DNA from 3 places in the Bacillus sp. EB106-07-01-XG149 genome. Region 1 is predicted to be linked to each of the others. Evidence: riboswitches for the same ligand, from Rfam matches in the RefSeq annotation. Region 1 holds a riboswitch; each other region holds the start of a gene.

Region 1 (8,030 bases):
TCGGAGTACTAGCCATTTCGCTATTCGTACCAAATAAAATGAGTAAAGAGATGTTAATGAAAGAATTAGAAGTTACGGAAACGAAAGGGAAAACATTATTTAATATTTGGTTCTTCTTGCTTCGTTATGTTATTCCAGTAACTGTAATTATTGTATTTTTAAATGCGATAGGCGTATTTAAAATGTTTGCATAATAAAAAGACGGAGATTTCTCCGTCTTTTTATTATGTTGTAGGTGTATTTAATAAACGATTATATGCTTTATAGGCTGTGACGACTGCGATAAATGATCCGATTAAAAATAATGCTGAGCCGCCAAATGTAAATAGCCGGCCGATGTAAGTTTCTCTAGCCTCTTCTATTTTTTGTTGTAATTGTGTATTCATATGATTCACCCCGTAAAATATAGGCATTTAGTTGTAGTCTATTTGGAATGCCTATAGTGTGTGAAGGGTATAGAAAAAACTCGGTATGCACCGAGTTTTTTTCTATAATCCGATATAAGGAGATGGATCAACTGCATTTGTCTTGCCGACATTCCATTCTCCAAGGTGAAGTTCGAAGTGTAAATGTTGTCCGTATGATTGGCCAGTGTTCCCCATAAATCCAAGTTGAGTGCCTTGTTTTACGGTTTGTCCATTTGATACAGAACGGCTACTCATATGAGCATATACTGTCGTATATGTTTTTCCATTTATACGGTGAGATAAATACACAACGTTTCCGTAACTAGATGATAATTCCGAGCGGATAACAACGCCATCAGCAGCGGCAATAATTGGAACGGTTCCTGAAGCTGCGATATCGATTCCTTTATGGTTATCTATAGAGCGCACGCCAAACCCAGAAGTTTTTGATCCAGCTGCTGGCTTAATAAACCCGCCAATATTTGTATCGTGTGGTGTTGGAGCTGCTTGAGCTGTTTGAGCAGATGTAGTAGCTTGTTTACGAGCTTCTTCTGCCTTGCGAGCTTCTTCTGCTTTACGAGCCTCTTCGGCACGTTTTTCTTCTTCAATTGCTTTTTGAACAGCTTGACGCTGATTTTCTAAAATGCCTTTAGATTCTTCTAATCCTTCAATCTCTGAATCTACTTTTGCTACTTTCGTATGTAGATCGCTAATAAAGGTTTGCTGCTGTTGCTGATTCGTTTGCAACTCTTGTTGTTTTTGAACTAATTTCTGTTCGGATTCTTTTAATTGTTGCTCTTTTTTCTCAACAGCCTCTTTTTCAGTTGCTACAGCATTTTGGTCAGTTGTTTGCTTTTTCACAATATCTGTATCATTGTTTAAAATTAAACTTACAGAGTACATATTATCAACAAGATCAGCAATATTTGTAGAATTTGTTAATACCTCTGTAATGATATTTGTACGAGGTTTTTCTTGCATAGATTGTAAACGTTGCTTAATAACTTCCTGACGCGTATCTATGTTTGTTTGTAATTGCTCTATATGTTTCTTTTTTTCAGCGATTACTTGTTGTGTTTTACTAATTTCTTTTTTTGTATCGTTTAATTCAGCTTCGTTTTTATTAATAGAAGTAGTTAGGTCGTCGATTTTCTTTTGTAATTCTTGAATTTCCTTTTCTATTTGTTCTTTCTCGGCTGATTTATTTTGTAAGTCATTTTGTTTTCCTTCTAATTCAGATTGAATATTAGATAATTTATCTTGATTCGTTTCAGCGTATACGGGTGAAAGTAGTGGAGAAACAAAAATCGTTCCTGCTGCTAAAACACTAAACGCTGCAAATTTCTTTTTCATGGTTGTCTGGCTCCTTTCCCTATGAATGTTATATATCATAAGAAGAAGAGTGTCTATCGTTGTAACCATAATGTAAAGAAAATTTTATAAAATTGCTAAGTTTTGTCGGAATTTATCATTTTTTTAATGATAATTGTCATGTTGGATGCGCTTTTTATTCGTTCAACAAGGATGTATTTTTTGGATTTTATTGTAAAATAAAGGAAAAATATACTTGTTTTATATAGTAAAATAGTAGATAGGAATCCAATAAAACACTGATAAGGAATCGTTCTCATGTGAGGTTTTCTGACATGGGTTTTGTTTTTGTCAAGAAAATTATTTGTATTCGGGCAAACTTATTTTGTTGTCAGATTTTAAATTTTGATTTATGATTTTTAACAGGGACAAAATGTAGTGAATTGTCGAATAATATGTAATACTCTTAATTTCAAGTTTTATAAATATAGAATGAGAGATAGAGTGACACATCGAAGAGGGGGTTACAACAAATATGAAAAGAATAGGACTTGCATGGCAAATATTAATAGGACTTGCGCTTGGTATTGCAGTTGGGGCGATTTTCTTTGATAATCCAGCGGTTGTGAAATATTTACAACCAATTGGTGATATTTTCATCCGATTAATTAAAATGATCGTTGTACCAATTGTTGTAGCAAGTATTGTTGTTGGGGTTGCTGGTGTTGGTGATGTAAAAAAACTGGGCCGACTAGGCGGAAAAACAATTCTTTATTTTGAAATAATTACAACAATTGCAATTATTGTCGGTCTATTAATTGCGAATATTTTCCAACCAGGAAAAGGCGTAAATATGGATCAGTTAACGAAGACAGATATTTCGAAATATACACATACGACAGAGCAAGTGCAAAGTCATTCATTTGCAGATACATTTGTAAATATTGTTCCAACAAACATTATGAAGTCATTAGCTGACGGAGATATGCTTGCTATTATCTTCTTCTCTGTATTATTTGGTTTAGGTGTAGCAGCAATTGGTGAAAGAGGAAGACCGGTTCTTCAATTTTTCCAAGGTGTAGCTGATGCAATGTTTTATGTAACAAACCAAGTTATGAAATTTGCACCATTTGGTGTGTTTGCACTAATTGGTGTTACAGTTTCTACATTCGGTCTAGCTTCATTAATTCCATTAGGGAAATTACTAATTGTCGTATATGGAGCAATGATCTTCTTCGTCGTAGTTGTCTTAGGACTTACAGCGAAAATATTTGGAATTAACATTTTCCAATTCTTTAAGATTTTAAAAGACGAGCTGATCTTAGCATATTCTACAGCGAGTTCAGAAACAGTTTTACCGAAAATCATGGAGAAAATGGAGAAGTTCGGTTGTCCGAAAGCAATTACATCTTTCGTTATTCCGACAGGTTATTCATTTAACTTAGATGGATCAACTTTATATCAAGCAATTGCGGCTATTTTCCTAGCACAAATGTACGGTATTGATTTATCTATTACACAACAAATTACATTATTACTTGTATTAATGGTTACATCAAAAGGTATCGCAGGTGTACCAGGCGTATCATTCGTTGTATTATTAGCGACACTTGGTACAGTAGGTATTCCACCTGAAGGTTTAGCATTCATCGCTGGTATTGACCGTATTTTAGATATGGCTCGTACAGCAGTTAACGTTGTAGGTAACTCTTTAGCAGCTGTAGTTATGTCTAAGTGGGAAGGTCAGTATGACGCTGAAAAAGGACAAGCTTATTTGAAAGAAATTTCTAATAAGCAAGCAGCTTAATTATAATTTGAACAAGCTCTCACATAATATGTGGGGGCTTTTCTATATAGAAGGGAAGCGGACGTAATGAAACGTAAATATGGTGACGGTTCTTCGTGGAAGCGACTAATAGAGAAGGATTATACGGTTAAGCAAGTAGAAGAAGGAATGCTAGGAATATTAGACATAAAAAAGGTAAGAGAACCTAGTTGTAAAGAATATGATGGTAAAAAACTTTGTATCGCAGAGAATCAATATACGTGGATTCAATATTTCATAGACGGGAAAAACTTTGCGATTACAGCTATGTTAGATGATCAGAAAAAATTAGTGCAATATTACATCGATGTGGCGAAAGAATATAAAATTGATGACCGTGGTTTACCGTATTTTGATGATTTATATTTAGATGTAGTGTTATTACCGAACGGTAAGATGTATGTACTAGATGAAGATGAGCTAGAGGATGCCTATAAAAGTGGCGATGTTACAAAAGAAGAGTACGAGTTAGCTTGGTACACTACGAAATGGATAATAGATGCAATAAAAAATAGTGAATTTTATTGGATTTCAATATTGGAAGAAGAAATCAAAAAGTTAAAATGATTGTTGTATTCAAATTTTTTCATAATTACCAAAAAAATCTATACAAAAAATAATTGACTTTTGTTTTGTAAGCGAGTAAAGTTAGGGAAGAAATTATTATTAAAAAATAAATATGAAACCTTCTTATAAAGAGAGGCGGAGGGACTGGCCCTACGATGCCTCGGCAGCGGACTCGATTTCAGAGTGCTGTGCCAAATCCAGCAAGCATGTGCTTGAAAGATGAGAAGAGTGTTTCTTATAGATGTATAAGACCTCTTCTCATTGGAAGAGGTCTTTTGTTATTCATTAGAAAAAGGTTGAAACTAGGGAGAGATGGTACTTTGAAAGAAACGAGAGGAAATGGTTTGGCTTTATTACCACTTGGGATATTTTTGGCGCTATTTATTGGTTCTGGAATTATTACAGGTGATTTCTATAAATTGCCGATACTTGTAGCAATTTCAATTGCTGTAGGAGTCGCTTTAGCAATGAATCGTAAAGAAAGCTTTAATGTAAAAGTAGAACGATTCGCTAAAGGTGCAGGGAACCCGGATATTATGATTATGGTTCTGATTTTTGTACTTGCAGGAGCGTTTTCTGAAACAGCAAAAGGGATGGGTGGCGTTGATTCTACAGTTAATTTAGCGTTATCCATTTTACCGCAAGGATTTATTGTAGCTGGAATTTTTGTTATAGGGGCATTTATTTCATTAGCGATGGGAACTTCAATGGGAACAATTGCTGCATTAGCACCAATTGCTGTAGGTATTAGTGGGCAAACTGATATCTCAATTGCACTTACGATGGCTACTGTTGTTGGCGGGGCGATGTTTGGTGATAATTTATCATTTATTTCAGATACAACAATCGCAGCTGTACGTTCACAAGGAACGGAAATGAAAGATAAGTTTAAAACGAACTTTTTAATTGTATTACCAGCAGCTATTATTACAATTGTACTATTAGTAATCGTTACTTTAGGAAGCGACACGCAGATTAAAGCGCATAGCTTTGACTGGATAAAGATTTTACCGTATGCAGGAGTACTTATTACAGCATTGCTTGGTTGGAATGTACTTATTGTGTTAACTGGTGGAACTGTACTATCTGGCGTTATCGGTCTTTTAGATGGGAGTTACACATTAGAGAGTTTCTTTAAAAGTGTAACGGCTGGAATGGGCGGTATGATGGAGTTAGTATTACTTGCTATTTTAATTGGCGGTATGGTCGAACTGATTCAATATAATGGTGGCATTCAATATTTAATGAATCTTTTAACGCGTAACATTCGTTCAAAAAAAGGAGCAGAGTTCGGTATTGCTGGCTTAGTGAGTATGACGAATATGTGTACAGCGAATAATACGATTTCTATTATCTTTACAGGTCCGCTTGCGAAAAACATTGCAGATCAATATGAAATTGACCCTCGTAAATCAGCGAGTGTATTAGATCTTTTCTCATGCTGTGTGCAAGGATTAATTCCGTATGGTGCGCAAATGTTAACGGCAGCAGGATTTGCGGCGTTATCTCCGATTGAATTGTTACCATATGCGTTTTATCCGATTTTAGTTGGAGTATGTGGAATTATTTCTATATTAATTGGTTTCCCGAAGTTTTCTAAAGTAGCAGGAAAGAAAGAGTATCACAAAACAGCATAAATTAAAATGAAGTTTATGAATAGTAACGAAAGCCGTACAGAGAATGTTCTCTGTACGGCTTTTTATTTGCGATAAAAGAGTGAATCATCCTATCCTACCGCATATTTTTACAAAAGGCTGAATGCAACTCAGTCTTAAGTCTGAGTCGAAAACGGTTCTTAAGCTCGTTATGGAAAAGTGAAAATATAGTTAAGATAAGAGTATCAAATCGAAGGGAGGCAAGCACAAGATGAAACAATTTCTAGCGTTTATCGCGGCTGGTATTTTAGCTTTAATTGCTCTTGGCAGTCTTGCTGGTATTATAGGATTCGCAATTGGAGCAGGAGTTGTGTACTGGAGCTATAAATCATTTGTGCGAGCACAATCATTTTTTGGAAAGTTAGCTTGGGGTATTGTTGGTTTGATCGGCTTGTCCATCGCCCTTTCTCATTCCCCAGCATTAATCGGTATCGCAGCATTAGTAGTTTTATACTACGGATACCGTGAGTGGAAAAAAGAAAAAAATGTAGTTGTTGATTCTGCACCAGAAAGTTCTAAACCATATAGCAACTTTGAAGATGAGTGGAACAAGTTAATGAAAAACTAATAAAAAACTAATAAAAAATTAAATCAAATTTATAAAGTAGAAGAGAGGAAGATTATAATGAAACAATCTTTATTCGGACGTGTACGCGATGCAATTTTAGCAGATTTTCATAATGTGTTAGATGAGAAAGAAAGAAAAAATCCAATGGCGATGTTAAACCAATATTTACGCGATAGTGAGCGTGAAATAACAAAAATTGAGAAGTTAATTGAGCGCCATAAAACATTAAAATCTAATTTCGCTCGTGAGCTTGAGCAAGCACGTTATTTCGTTAATAAAAGATCGAAGCAAGCGATCGTCGCTCAAGAAGCAGGTGAATTACAACTACATGAGCGTGCGTTAGAAGAAGTAGCGTATTATGAAGGGCAAGTAACTCGATTAGAAGAAATGTATGCAGGTGTTGTAGAGCAAATTGATGAGTTAGAGCGTCGTCTTACTGAGATGAAAAATAAATTAAAAGAAATGCACGCAAAACGTATGGAATTAATGGCACGTGAAAATATGGCACATGCAAATCGTCGTATGAATACAGCGATGCATAAAATGGATGAAAATAATCCGTTCTTACGCTTTGAAGAAATTGAAAATCATATTTGCGACTTAGAATCTCGTATAAATGAGGACCATGAACGTGACACATTTGATATGAAAATTGCAAAGCTTGAGCGTGAAATGAAAGAGAAGAATGATGTATCGTTAACGAAAGAGTTAACAAAATAATAGTAGTATATTATAAAACAGGCTTATGATATAGTGATAGGAGAAAAGGTGTTGGAAAGCAATGCCTTTTCTTCTATGTATATGTGACAAGAAGGGGGGAGCTGAAATGAAGAAACAATTTTCAAAAACACAATTAATGGGGATGCTCCTCATCATATTTGGATTCGGTCTTTTTCTTGATATGATACTTGGACATTTTGAACCAGGTGGTCTCATTTTTGCATTTATTATGCTTATGTTTGGAAGGCATTATCGTAAGAAGAATCGTTACGTAAGGGGAAATGTATTTTTATTTGTTGGTGGTATAGTATTTTTATTCTTCTTATTTTCATCAGCAGCATTTGTTCTTGTCGTATTTGCTTGTTTAGCTTTAATTGGTTATCAACTGATTCAACAAGGACATCAGCAAAAAGCAATAAAGGTTGAAATTAAAGAAAAAGGGATTATAGACGAAGAGAAGCAAATATATCGTACAGAACCATATTTAAAAAATATGTTTGTAGGGAATATACGAATGATGGATCATATTTATGAACTTGAGGATATTAATGTTCAATATGGTGCTTGTGATGTGGAAATAGATTTAACAACTGCTATGATTCCAGAAGGAGAAACGGTAATTGTTATCCGAGGTGTAGTTGGTAATATTCGTTTATATGTGCCATATGATATTGAACTGTCTTTAAATCATTCTGTTATTGTCGGGCGTGTGCTCCTGCCAGGACATGAAGAGACAGGATTTAATCGCAATGTTACATTTAGAACAGAGCAGTATAAAGAAGCTCCTCGTCGTATTAAAATTATTTCTTCGCTTGTCGTAGGCGATACGGAAGTGAGGAAAGTATAATGAAGAAACAAAAAAATATTTCGTGGATGTATATTCGTTATTCTATGTTGTCTTCTGTTAGTATTGCACTCATTTGTACAATTGTATATGTATGGAAAAGTGAGCAACAAGTGTACGATTTATTATGGAA
Region 2 (5,619 bases), 420 kb from region 1:
TCCAAAAACTCTTTGTATTGTTCAATAATTGGCTCTTGGAAGTCCGATATAATTTCAAATTTTGTTGATGACTCTTTCTTACTCTCTTCTCCTACTGGGCAAAAAGCATCTTGAATCGAACACGCATCTGCTGGACAAAGTTCAAATCCTTCTGATGTATCTACTTTAACTGCATATACAAACTGACCGCCTACAAACTCACAACGTGTAATATATGGTTCTGGCGCTTCAATATATTGCTGGATTAAAGTAATTCCATCAATGGGTTCTTCAAACGTCGGACCATCCAAATATTGTTCTAAAGCATCAATGGAATGAAACAGTTGAACACCAAGGCCTTTACCTGCACGGTTATGCTTTGTAATAAACGGTACTTCCCCTAAATCCTTTGCTGCTTTTACTATATGATCACGGCCAACAGCACCAATTGTTTTCGGCACTTGTATCCCAAATTTTCTTAATGCTGCATATTGATTTAATTTACTTACTTCAAGGCGTAATGCACGAGACCCATTAAATACTGTTCGCCCGTATCCCTCTAACCAAGCAAGAACCCCTTCAGTCAATTCAGGTGCATATCGATGCCCTCTCGTATGTGAAGAAGCACTCATGCGGCTATAAAAAACACCTTGGGGAGGTTCTTGTTCTAATGAAAGTGTTCCTTCATTTAAAAGCCATTCCTCATACGGTAACTCCAGTTCTTCCAACCTTTTCACTAAATGATCCGTCCATTCCTTATTCTCATGTAATATGTAAATTTTACTCATTTGTAATCAATTCCTTTCTTTTTGCTTCAACTAATGGCATTACTTTTTCAGAAAATCGTTTCATCTCTTCAAGCTGTGGCGAAAATTGTAAAAGTAATAACGTAACACCCCCTTTTTCAAAAGCAAGTATCCTTTCTGCAATTTGTTCTGGTGTTCCGATTAAATTAGGACGTAACCCGCGATTAGATACGGAATAATCATTGAGCTTCACTTGCTGTTCCAAATGCGATTTACTAATAAAGTCTTGATAACCCGCATAACCTAAAGCATCGTCTTTCACATCCGTTATGCGTCTCCATTCCTCTAATGCCTCTTCTTCTGTATCACGACAAATAACGTAAGCCGCAAGCCCGAATGACTGCAATGGCTCCTCTGTAACTTTCTTTCTACGATTCTTCATATCTTCTATTTTCACAGATACTTCTTCCACTGTTCCCCCGTGCATTACATATGCATCCGCGTGGTTGACAATGACCTCTTTTCCTCGCTCACTCTCACCACCTGCATAAAGCTTAATGCCTTGTTTCTGCACAGGTTTTGGACTTAAATGTGTATGATGAAGCTCATAAAACTTCCCTTTATAAGAAAACTCTTCTTCTTTCCAAAGCTCTTTCAAAACTGTTACAAATTCCTCTGTGCGATCATATCTTTCATCATGTGCAGTAAATACCCCGCCGTACTGTCTCGCTTCTTCTTCCCACCATGCCGAAACTACATTCAATGTAAAACGACCATTACTTAATTGATCAATATTTGCTGCCATTTTCGCTGTAACTGCTGGATTGTGGAAACCAGGTCTTACAGCTGTCATAATCTCTAATTTATCCGTCACTGCTGCAAGTGCTGCCGCAGTTGTCCACGCTTCTAAACTTGGTGCCGAAACACCTTTTATATCATTTAAATTTAATTCTGCAATAAGTGTTGTTGAAAAACCTAATTGTTCTGCTGCTTGCGCTGTTTGTTTTGCATACTCAAACGTAGGCGGCATAGATTCATCATCTACATTTCGAAGCCATCCCCCAAAAATCGGCAACCAAAAACCGTACTCCACTACCTATTCCCCCTTTAACTTTTAACCATAAAAAAAGCTACTCTTATCGAAATAAGAGTAGCCTTCTTGACTAAGTGAACCTCTCTTATCTTTCAGGTGTTTTTCACCTGCAGGATTTGGCACCTTTCGTCTAAAACGAGGTTGCCGAAGTTTCATAGGGCCCGTCCCTCCACTTCTCAGCATAAGAATTGTTTGATTTCCATTTATTATAATCATCAGAATCATAAAAATCAATCCTTTAATACTTATTTTTCCGATATACATTAAATGATATATGAAAAATCATATTGTTATAGAGATTTATAAGGGTATTGTGTTGTTTTACTTACGAATATATAAAGGGGTATGTTGTATCATGTCGAAAACATCATGTATAACCAAGTTGCTTTACTTCTATCTTAAAAACACAGCAAATGAGGTGTTAGTAGCATGAAAAATAAACGATGCGAGAATTGTGGTTCTACTACATTTAAAGAAGGAAGAGTTGGATCTGCTTATCATGCATATGTTTGTGAAGATGATTCTAGTAGGCTCTTTTCAGTGGGGAAACGTTCCAAACTATTAACTACATTTTGTTTAGAATGTGGTGAGGTGAAATCATTTAGAGTGGAGAAGCCGGAAATATTTAAAGAATAAAATAATACTAATTACATATTATGAAGATGGTTATTAATGATGGTAACGTTCAAGCATTTCGCCTACCTTTAGAATTGGAATATTGGGTACTTTCATCTATAGGTGCTGCTTCACTAGGAAAAATCTGTTCCTCTGTAAAGTTGCTTTCGGAATAATAGACACGAAATTTCATGTTAAATGCAAATAAACAAGGAACCCATTAGTCGGTTCCTTGTTTATTTAGCTAAAGCAGACTTCTTTGGAGAACCCAAATAAAAGTTAAATCGAATCCTATTTAACATTTCCCTTCAAATATATGACAGTAAAGAATACATCATCACGGTGTCAGCAAGCAAAAGTGTATTCTGCATTTCTAAAAACAGTAGATGGCAGATTGTGACCTGCTGAATCTGCTAAGAAAGAATATACAAGAACATCCTTAACATCATCTTTATTTCCACTAATGATAACATCAAGAAAATCTTCTATTTGGAATTCTGGAGTAAACAATACAATCTTAGTCGTTCTGTTTGGTTCTAAAGAAACAAAAGTACGAGAAATTTCAACTAATTCATTTTGAGTTGGGAAAGAAATGTTTCGACTTCTCTTAACAGTTACCGTTACATTACTAGTATGACAGCGTGAATCATTGTTTAACATAATGTTGAGAGCAGTTGGAATAATCCCATTTTCAGAAACTGGAACTCGAAACACTCCAGTAGATTTATGAGCCATATAATCACATCCTTTCAAAATAAAATATATTTACAATATATTAGATGCAAGAAACGTTCATTTTGATAGGGACAAATTATATGATTAATATATTTATAATAACCCTCGGTATTACTAAGACAATGATTTACAAGATTAACAAATATCGTGAGACCCAATCGAATGTATAGTAAAAGTAAAAGAATAAGGTGTCTAAAAGATTCCCTATTTTGAGCCAATAATGAGACATTATGTTAATCTTATATGTATAGTTGCACAAAATTGAGAAACTTAAGGAGACAGATTAATTTTATGAGAAAATCATTCATATTACTTACTTTAATTCTAGTATTAGTCAGTTTTACGGCTGCTTGCACACAAGATAAAAAAGATAGTGCCGTTGAAAATGGTCCAATAGAAGAACCAACCGCAAAAAATGAAAATGAAGAATTAATAAATTTTGAAGAAAAAGAAGATATGACCCGCTTGGAACAAGGTATTTTATTAGTTGGTGAGAGTGTTAAGGGAGGCTATTACTTGACCGCCGTTCAAAATGCATATTTAAATGCTAGTAACGATTCCGTCGTTGTTAATGTCTCTGTAAAAAATGTACGAGGTCAAACGATTGGACTATCAGAATTAAAATATAACTTAAAAGATGAAAAAGCCGGAAAGGCCTATGAAGGAAAGGTGCTTGATCAAAACCCTTCTGGTATACAAGTTACACCAAATGAAACGGTAGAATTGAAAATAGCTTTTGAAGTACCAAGTATCGCAGATGAATATATGTTTTATATTGAAAGCTCTTTAGATCCTCTAGGAGCACGCTGGAAAATCGATAAGTTGCAATCACAAAAAAACTAAGTCTCAAATAAGCAAAAAACAATGAAAAATTTGATATAGATACAAATGAATAATATATAAACATAAAACCATCGATTTAATGAATCGTTGGTTTTTTTCAAAAAATGCTCCATTAAAAACTAGGAGACAAAAAAGAACTAATCCCTAGAAGAGATTAGCTCAATACATCAAAAGCTATTATAGTACATAGTTTTATGAGCAAACGTTATATAATGTTGTATGGGATACATAACCTGTCATCCCTTTATATGTAACTTTTAACCACTGTTTAGAATTACTGTAATGACCTTGAACATATTCACCAGTTACCCATGTTCCAGTAATTTTCGCACCATCATTAAATGTATGTAAGACAGGTGATCCAACAGTGTAACCACTGCGCATCTTTGCACCATATACACCTACCGTACCTCCCTTTGCACAAGCTGCTACTACAGTTTTATTTTCAGTAGTATTCGTAGCCGCAAAAGCAGAGCCGTTAAATGTAAACAAAGTAAACATAAAAGCTGTTAATAAAGTACAAATAGATAAGCGACGTAACAAAATAAATTCCCCCTTTTTTATAATATATTGCTTCATAAATGATTATCTTAAATATTCTAACTATTTTCAATATATTAATGTTGAGAAATATTAGTTGTAGTTTTGAAATAAGATTTTATCAAAAATATTAACAAACTCATATTTTACAGAGAGAGCACCGAAAGAAATGTTCTACATATCAACTATAAAAATCCCCTCCACCACAAGGCAGAGGGGATCTTCACATTCCTATTTCAAACTACCCGCAATCTCCGTAAAGATAACTCCAAGCGCATGCGCACCTGCATCTGGATATCCTAAGCTTCTTTCACCAACTGTACCGGCGCGGCCCATGCGAGCTACGATTTCTTTCGTGTACTCTGCTCCTTTTTCACTATGTTTAAAATATCTGAACACATAAATTCATTTACTTTTTACGAAAATAAAATTGTATTTTTTAGAATTTCAATGTTAATCAATTTGAAACTTTATGAGTTAATTAAATGTGATATTTAAAGAAGGAATTTGTGATGAAGTACTCACATGATGGAATTAATGTTAAAAAACAAAAAAACTCTAACTAATTCGTCATGGCGATTTAGTTAGAGTTTTTTTGTTTGAAGTATTCACGAGTATCTACCCTTATCTTTTCAGGTAAAACAATATCAAGTTCTTTATCTAACCATGCAAGAGTCTTTTTACGAAGAAACTCACGCATGTGTTCTTCTGCTTCAAGCATTACTAAGTTAATTGTACAAGAAGAATTGCTAGGCTCACAAGAATTACAAGCGTCGTCTCGATATAGTAGACCATTTTGTACAATATTTTTACATTGAAAAATAGGTTTTGGGCCTTCGACGGCTTCTATTACATCCCAAAAAGAAATATCTTCTGGAGACTTAGCTAACCTGTATCCTCCTTTTACACCTGGGACAGAATTCACAATGTCAGCTTTAGATAATTTACCGAAAACTTTTGAAAGAAATGTTTCAGAAAGTCCTTGAAACTCTGCCAAATCTTTTATTCCAACACTTTCCTTGGAAGGAGCATTGATTAAATAAACTAGGCAATGCAAGGCATATTCAA
Region 3 (5,619 bases), on a different contig from region 1:
TAATTTAAGGAGATAATATGTAGAGTGTTTGTATAGAACATGAGGAGTATTTATATGAACAAATTTAAAAGCTTTATCTATGAGGAAAAAGAAGCCTTAAAAGTATTTGAAAGAATTAACGGGTTTGTTAGTGAATTGATGTTATTAGGAAAACCGAAATCAACGAATTATGAATGGTGTAATATACGGGAATCCTTTTATATGTTGTACAGCTAATGGAAAGTTATGCAGCGCGATATAGAGTGAAATTTCATGTGCAAGTAGATGGAAATCTACCTGTTATAAATGGTGATGATAAAAAATTAAAACAAGTGTTATTAAAAATGGAATAGAATCAATGCCAGAAGGTGGAGATATTCATATTCGTGCATATCAAAAAACTGAAAGGCATTTGTGTATTCCTGTTGAAGATCAAGGCTTTGGTATAGAGAAGGTTGGAAAGGCTTTTTACACAACAAAGGAGAATAGTACGGAACGACTTGGATTGATGGTCACATATAAAATTATTAAGGAACATCAAGGAAGTACTGCGATTCCAAGTAGCATGGGAATAGGGAAAAAGTGGAAATTTTTTACCGACAGCATAATGTGCTAGAGGAAAATATTTTTCAGAAAAGTGTTCTTGTTGTGTAAATATAAACATTTTATAAAATGTTTCAAGAAGGGTTTTTTTTATAAAATACTTCGTTTATAATGGAGGAAAATATCGACATGAGATTTGTTATTCATGTAACGGTTCGGTAGTGTTAGAGAAAGAAGGGGTGCACGCGCATCCTTTTTTCTATGCAGATATTATGAAAGAGGTGGTATGATGGAATTAACATTAAATTCGACTGTATGTTTACACACGATTCAATTTCGAAAAGAGCAAAAGAATTATATTGTAAAAGATACAATTACAGGAGAAAAATATGAAATGCCGCCACTTTGGATTGATGCATTGGCAATGATGCGTGACGGTTTTTTATTAGGGGAAATTGAGGAGAAATTAAAAGAAGAGTATCCAGAAGAAGAAATAAATATGTTAGCATTTACGAGGCAACTGTTAGAGCTAGAGCTTGTTGGAATGGTAGATGGGGAAGAAATAGCTTGTACAAAGAAGAAAGAGAAAGATTATTTAGCTTGGTTACGTCCTCGTGTTGAGCAATTCTTTCTTAGTTTAAATAAAAAAAATAGAAGCAAAGGTCAATGATGATCTTTGCTTTTTTGTATAGTTTGTTTAAAAAATTACAGCGAATGCTCTTGCAAAAGCACCGTCGCTATCTTTAATTTTTAAAGGTGCCGCTGAGAAAAAGAAACGTTTCGTGTGAATGGCATCTAAGTTTGTTAAGTTTTCAATTAAATAAATATTATTCCCAAGTAGTATGTGATGAATTGGTGATGTTTCTGTCGTTACCTCATCAGGAGAAATGAAATCTAGGCCGACCGATTTTACTTTTAATTGAACTAATTCCACGGCTAATTCTTCAGAAAGATAAAAAGCTTCTTGCTCATACGCCTCTGTATTCCATTTAGTAGATAGATTGGAATGGAAAATAACAATATCTCCTTCTTTTATGTCAGCGTTGTGTAATACTTCTTTAGGTAGTTTTCGTTCTTGTACATGAGTTACATCAATAAGAACAGCTTCGCCTACAAATTGATCTAGGGGTAATTGATCAATAGTCGTTGCGCCTGAAATGAAATGAGCAGGAGCATCACAATGCGTGCCAACATGAACGACAGAATGAAAATCTGTAACTTGATAGCCTGTCTCTTCAACGCTTGTAATGGCTCCTAAATTGATTTTTGGTGTTCCAGGGAATTGAGACATATTGTTTTCAAATGTTTGTGATAGGTCAATTACTTTCATTTTAAATACCTCCAATATATGTTTTGAAATATAAAAAACTCACCTTTCATAATCAAGAAAGATGAGTTTTGCACACAATAGTTACGTTTTATCTTTCAAAATGCAATGCATTTTGCAGGAATTAGCACCTATTCAGTTTATATAAACTGAGGTTGCTGGGCTTCAAAGGGCCGGTCCCTCTGCCTCTCTTGATAAAGACATATTAAGTTTTAATTTCTGAATATTCACTACTTTTAAATTGTAATTCATTTCCTTTTTTCGTGCAATACAAAATAGGTATTCACCCAAATAAAGTTGCTCGCATATTGTAGCTTATGTAAATAGAATGCTGCGAAGGAGTGAGTGCAGTGACAGGGAATGTATTGAATTATTACGCTGGTGGAAATACAGCTAGAGGATTTCATAATTTATACGACGAGAATTTAAAAGGGCTAAACAGGTTATTTATTTTAAAGGGTGGTCCTGGAACCGGGAAATCTTCTTTAATCAAAGCAATAGGTCGTGAGTGGGTTGAAAAAGGATATGATATTGAATTTTTACACTGTTCTTCTGATAATAAATCGGTTGATGGTGTAATTATCCCGAAGTTAAAAGTAGGAATTGTTGATGGAACATCACCGCATGTTATTGAGCCGAAAATGCCAGGAGTTGTCGAAGAGTATATTAATTTAGGGGTTGCTTGGGACTCAAATAAATTAAGAAAGCAGAAGGTGGAAATTGAACGATTTGTTTCAGAAGCAAGCAAGGCTTTTCAAACTGCTTACGCTTGTTTTAACGAGGCACTAGTTATACATGATGAGTGGGAGAAAATATATATTAATAATATTGATTTTAATAAAGCAAATGAACTAACCGATCAGCTGATTCAGAAGTTATTTACAGATAAAGGCGGGAAACAATCGCTTGTGAAACATCGGTTTTTAGGGGCAGCTACACCGAAAGGAGCAGTTGATTTTGTTCCTAATTTAACAGAGGGATTACCACATCGTTATTTTATAAAAGGACGCCCAGGCTCTGGGAAATCAACAATGCTTAAAAAATTAGCTAAGGCAGCAGAAGAAAAAGGATTTGAAGTTGAAGTATATCATTGTGGATTTGATCCAAATAGTCTTGATATGGTTATCGTAAGAGAATTAGGGTTTGCAATTTTTGATAGCACCGCACCACATGAATATTTTCCGAGCCGCGAAGGTGATGAAATTATAGATATGTATGCCTTAATTGTGACACCAGGAACAGATGAGAAGTATGCGAAAGAAATTCGTGACGTGTCGATTCAATATAAAGCAAAAATGAATGAGGCGATGTCTTTCTTGGCGAAAGCGAAATCAGTTCGTGATAAATTAGAAAGAATTTATATTGCTGCTATGGATTTTTCAAAAGTAGACGCATATAAAGAGGAGATTCAAAAAGAGTTTGAACGAATTGCGGTTAGTGTAACAGAAAAGAACAAGTAAAAAATAAGGAACTTTGGTAGGCTGTCGGGAATTTTCTGACAGCTATTTTAGTATGTAGTAAACTTAGTAGTATATTTGTCGAATTTCCAAGGAAATAATCAAAAAATGAAGAGGGTATGAAATGAGAGAGAAAATTAGGTTGGAGTTAGCAAGAATTGAACAAGAGAATGATGTGAAAATTTTATTTGCAGTGGAATCAGGGAGTCGTGCTTGGGGATTTCCATCGAAAGATAGTGATTATGATGTTAGATTCGTTTATATGCACCCGGTCGAATGGTATTTATCAATTCATGATAAACGAGATGTAATTGAGTATCCGATTAGTGATGATTTAGATATAAGCGGATGGGATATTAAAAAAGCGTTACAATTATTCGCAAAGTCAAACCCAGCTTTACTCGAATGGATTCGATCACCGATTTTTTATTCGAAAAACTCTCATTTTCCAGAACAACTTCAGCAAATGAGTGATAAGCACTTTGATCCAAAAGCAACGATATATCATTACTTACATATGGCTTCAAAAAATTATCGTGAATTTTTGCAAGGTGAGAATGTAAAGTTGAAAAAGTACTTTTATGTATTACGTCCTATTTTAGCTTGTAAGTGGTTAGAGGAGAAAGAGACTTTACCACCTGTAGAATTCGATCGATTGATTACAGAGTTATCATTAGAACGCAGTGTATTAGATGAAATTGAACAGTTGTTAATAAAGAAAAAGGCAGGTACTGAATTAGATGTTGGATTAAAAATTGAGGTGTTGAATCAATTTTTAGAAGAACAAATTCATTACTACCAGCAATATGTAAAAGGAATTGAAAAGGGATCAGGGATCGATATTGAGAGTTTAAATACATTGTTTCGGGATATGTTGTTTGCAGTATATGAAAAAGAGCACAAGTGAGTTTGTGCTCTTTTTTTATTTTGTAGGAATAAAGAAAACAGATATAGCTGCAAGAAGACCCGCGAATGAGAATAAGTAAAAATTCCATGCTAAGTCATATTGCATTGTTATAATAATACCGACAAGAATAGGACCAGCAATCGCGCCAACTCGGCCAAGTCCAAGTCCCCAGCCTAAGGAGGTAGCTCGGATATGAGACGGGAAGTATTGTGTTACATATGCATTTAATATTTGAGTAATACCGACTGATCCAATTCCAGCAAGACCAATTAAAAGATAAATGATTGTAACAGATGGTTTAATTGTTAATAGTCCAATACATATAGCTGCCATAAGATAGGAGATGCTAATAACAATTTTAGCCCCTATACGATCCGCTATTGCTCCAGCAAATAATGCACCGATAGCGGCAGTAATATTTAGCATAAGTAAAAATGATAGACTAGATCCAAGAGGGTATCCTGCTTGGCGCATCATCTGCGGTAACCAAGTATTTAAACCATATATTAAAAACATTCCCATTATATAAGTAATCCAAAAAAGCAACGTCGCTTTTATGTACTCTTTTGAGAATAACGTAAGAAATCCATTTTTCTTTCGTATATTAGGTGGGGCTTGATGAGTTTCATCTTTTTCATGGAATTCAATTTGAAAACGATTAAGGATTTGGTCTACTTCTTCTTGGCGATTACGTGATAATAAAAATTGAATGGATTCAGGTAAATAACGAATGATGAAAGGAATGAGGAGCAGTGGAATCATTCCGATGCCAAACATAATTCTCCATCCGAAATCTTCTAACATAAACATAGACAAAATAGCACCTAACACGATACCTAAAGGGTAGCCAGTAAACATAAGAGCATAAATAAAAGATTGTCTTTTTTTTGTGAATATTCAACAGTAAGTGCTGAAGCTGTTGGAATAACACCGCCTAATCCGATTCCTCCGATAAATCGAGATAAACCAAATAATTCAGGGGAAGGAGCAAGTGCAGCAAGGCCCATCGTGATGGAGAAAAGTGCTAAACAGCATATAAGCGTCCATTTTCGTCCAATTAGATCTGTGATGGTTCCAACTAGAATAGCGCCAATAAACATGCCAAATAAAGCATAGCTAGCAATTGTACCAGCGTGTGCCGGTGAAAGTGCCCAGCTTTTGTCTTCTAGGAGCTTTGGCAGAACGGCACCGTAAATACCTAAATCATATCCATCAGCTAGAATGGCTAGCCAACAAATAAAAACAACAAGTTTTGTAATAGAGCTTGAAAAGATAGTTTTTGTAGATTCTAGATGAGGTGGAGCTGAAGGTTGCATAGTATTCCCTCCTTTTATTTATAGATAAATATATTATTTTATTTGATGTTAATATTTCCCTTCTTATGTCGAAGTTTATCTGAAAAGGTT

The links. A riboswitch is a leader RNA that binds a small molecule or an ion and turns the genes downstream of it on or off. The one in region 1 is predicted to bind S-adenosylmethionine.
Region 2: it holds a riboswitch for S-adenosylmethionine, as region 1 does, so the genes downstream of both, AC3WTA_RS12555 (LLM class flavin-dependent oxidoreductase) here and AC3WTA_RS14800 (Na+/H+ antiporter NhaC family protein) in region 1, are expected to answer to the same signal.
Region 3: it holds a riboswitch for S-adenosylmethionine, as region 1 does, so the genes downstream of both, AC3WTA_RS26550 (cyclase family protein) here and AC3WTA_RS14800 (Na+/H+ antiporter NhaC family protein) in region 1, are expected to answer to the same signal.

What each region holds. Positions count from the first base shown of each region.
Region 1 covers NZ_JBYTDP010000003.1:474,303-482,332, forward strand. Annotated here, with positions in the region: gene AC3WTA_RS14775 (sodium-dependent transporter) at 1-194, shown strand, start outside; gene AC3WTA_RS14780 (hypothetical protein) at 225-386, opposite strand; gene AC3WTA_RS14785 (murein hydrolase activator EnvC family protein) at 489-1,760, opposite strand; gene gltP (glutamate/aspartate:proton symporter GltP) at 2,254-3,525, shown strand; gene AC3WTA_RS14795 (ribonuclease FAU-1 family protein) at 3,592-4,110, shown strand; SAM riboswitch class I at 4,231-4,336, shown strand; gene AC3WTA_RS14800 (Na+/H+ antiporter NhaC family protein) at 4,431-5,747, shown strand; gene AC3WTA_RS14805 (lmo0954 family membrane protein) at 5,977-6,333, shown strand; gene AC3WTA_RS14810 (PspA/IM30 family protein) at 6,391-7,053, shown strand; gene liaF (cell wall-active antibiotics response protein LiaF) at 7,160-7,900, shown strand; gene AC3WTA_RS14820 (sensor histidine kinase) at 7,900-8,030, shown strand, end outside.
Region 2 covers NZ_JBYTDP010000003.1:55,936-61,554, reverse strand. Annotated here, with positions in the region: gene AC3WTA_RS12560 (ATP-grasp domain-containing protein) at 1-767, opposite strand, end outside; gene AC3WTA_RS12555 (LLM class flavin-dependent oxidoreductase) at 760-1,818, opposite strand; SAM riboswitch class I at 1,901-2,006, opposite strand; gene AC3WTA_RS12550 (hypothetical protein) at 2,248-2,454, shown strand; gene AC3WTA_RS12545 (hypothetical protein) at 2,779-3,168, opposite strand; gene AC3WTA_RS12540 (DUF4352 domain-containing protein) at 3,460-4,011, shown strand; gene AC3WTA_RS12535 (SH3 domain-containing protein) at 4,204-4,554, opposite strand; gene AC3WTA_RS12530 (DAK2 domain-containing protein) at 4,783-4,950, opposite strand; gene AC3WTA_RS12525 (RrF2 family transcriptional regulator) at 5,132-5,619, opposite strand, start outside.
Region 3 covers NZ_JBYTDP010000011.1:78,995-84,613, forward strand. Annotated here, with positions in the region: partial or broken gene AC3WTA_RS26540 (ATP-binding protein) at 97-595, shown strand; gene AC3WTA_RS26545 (hypothetical protein) at 812-1,192, shown strand; gene AC3WTA_RS26550 (cyclase family protein) at 1,220-1,852, opposite strand; SAM riboswitch class I at 1,938-2,050, opposite strand; gene AC3WTA_RS26555 (PRK06851 family protein) at 2,200-3,309, shown strand; gene AC3WTA_RS26560 (nucleotidyltransferase domain-containing protein) at 3,431-4,213, shown strand; partial or broken gene AC3WTA_RS26565 (MFS transporter) at 4,229-5,529, opposite strand.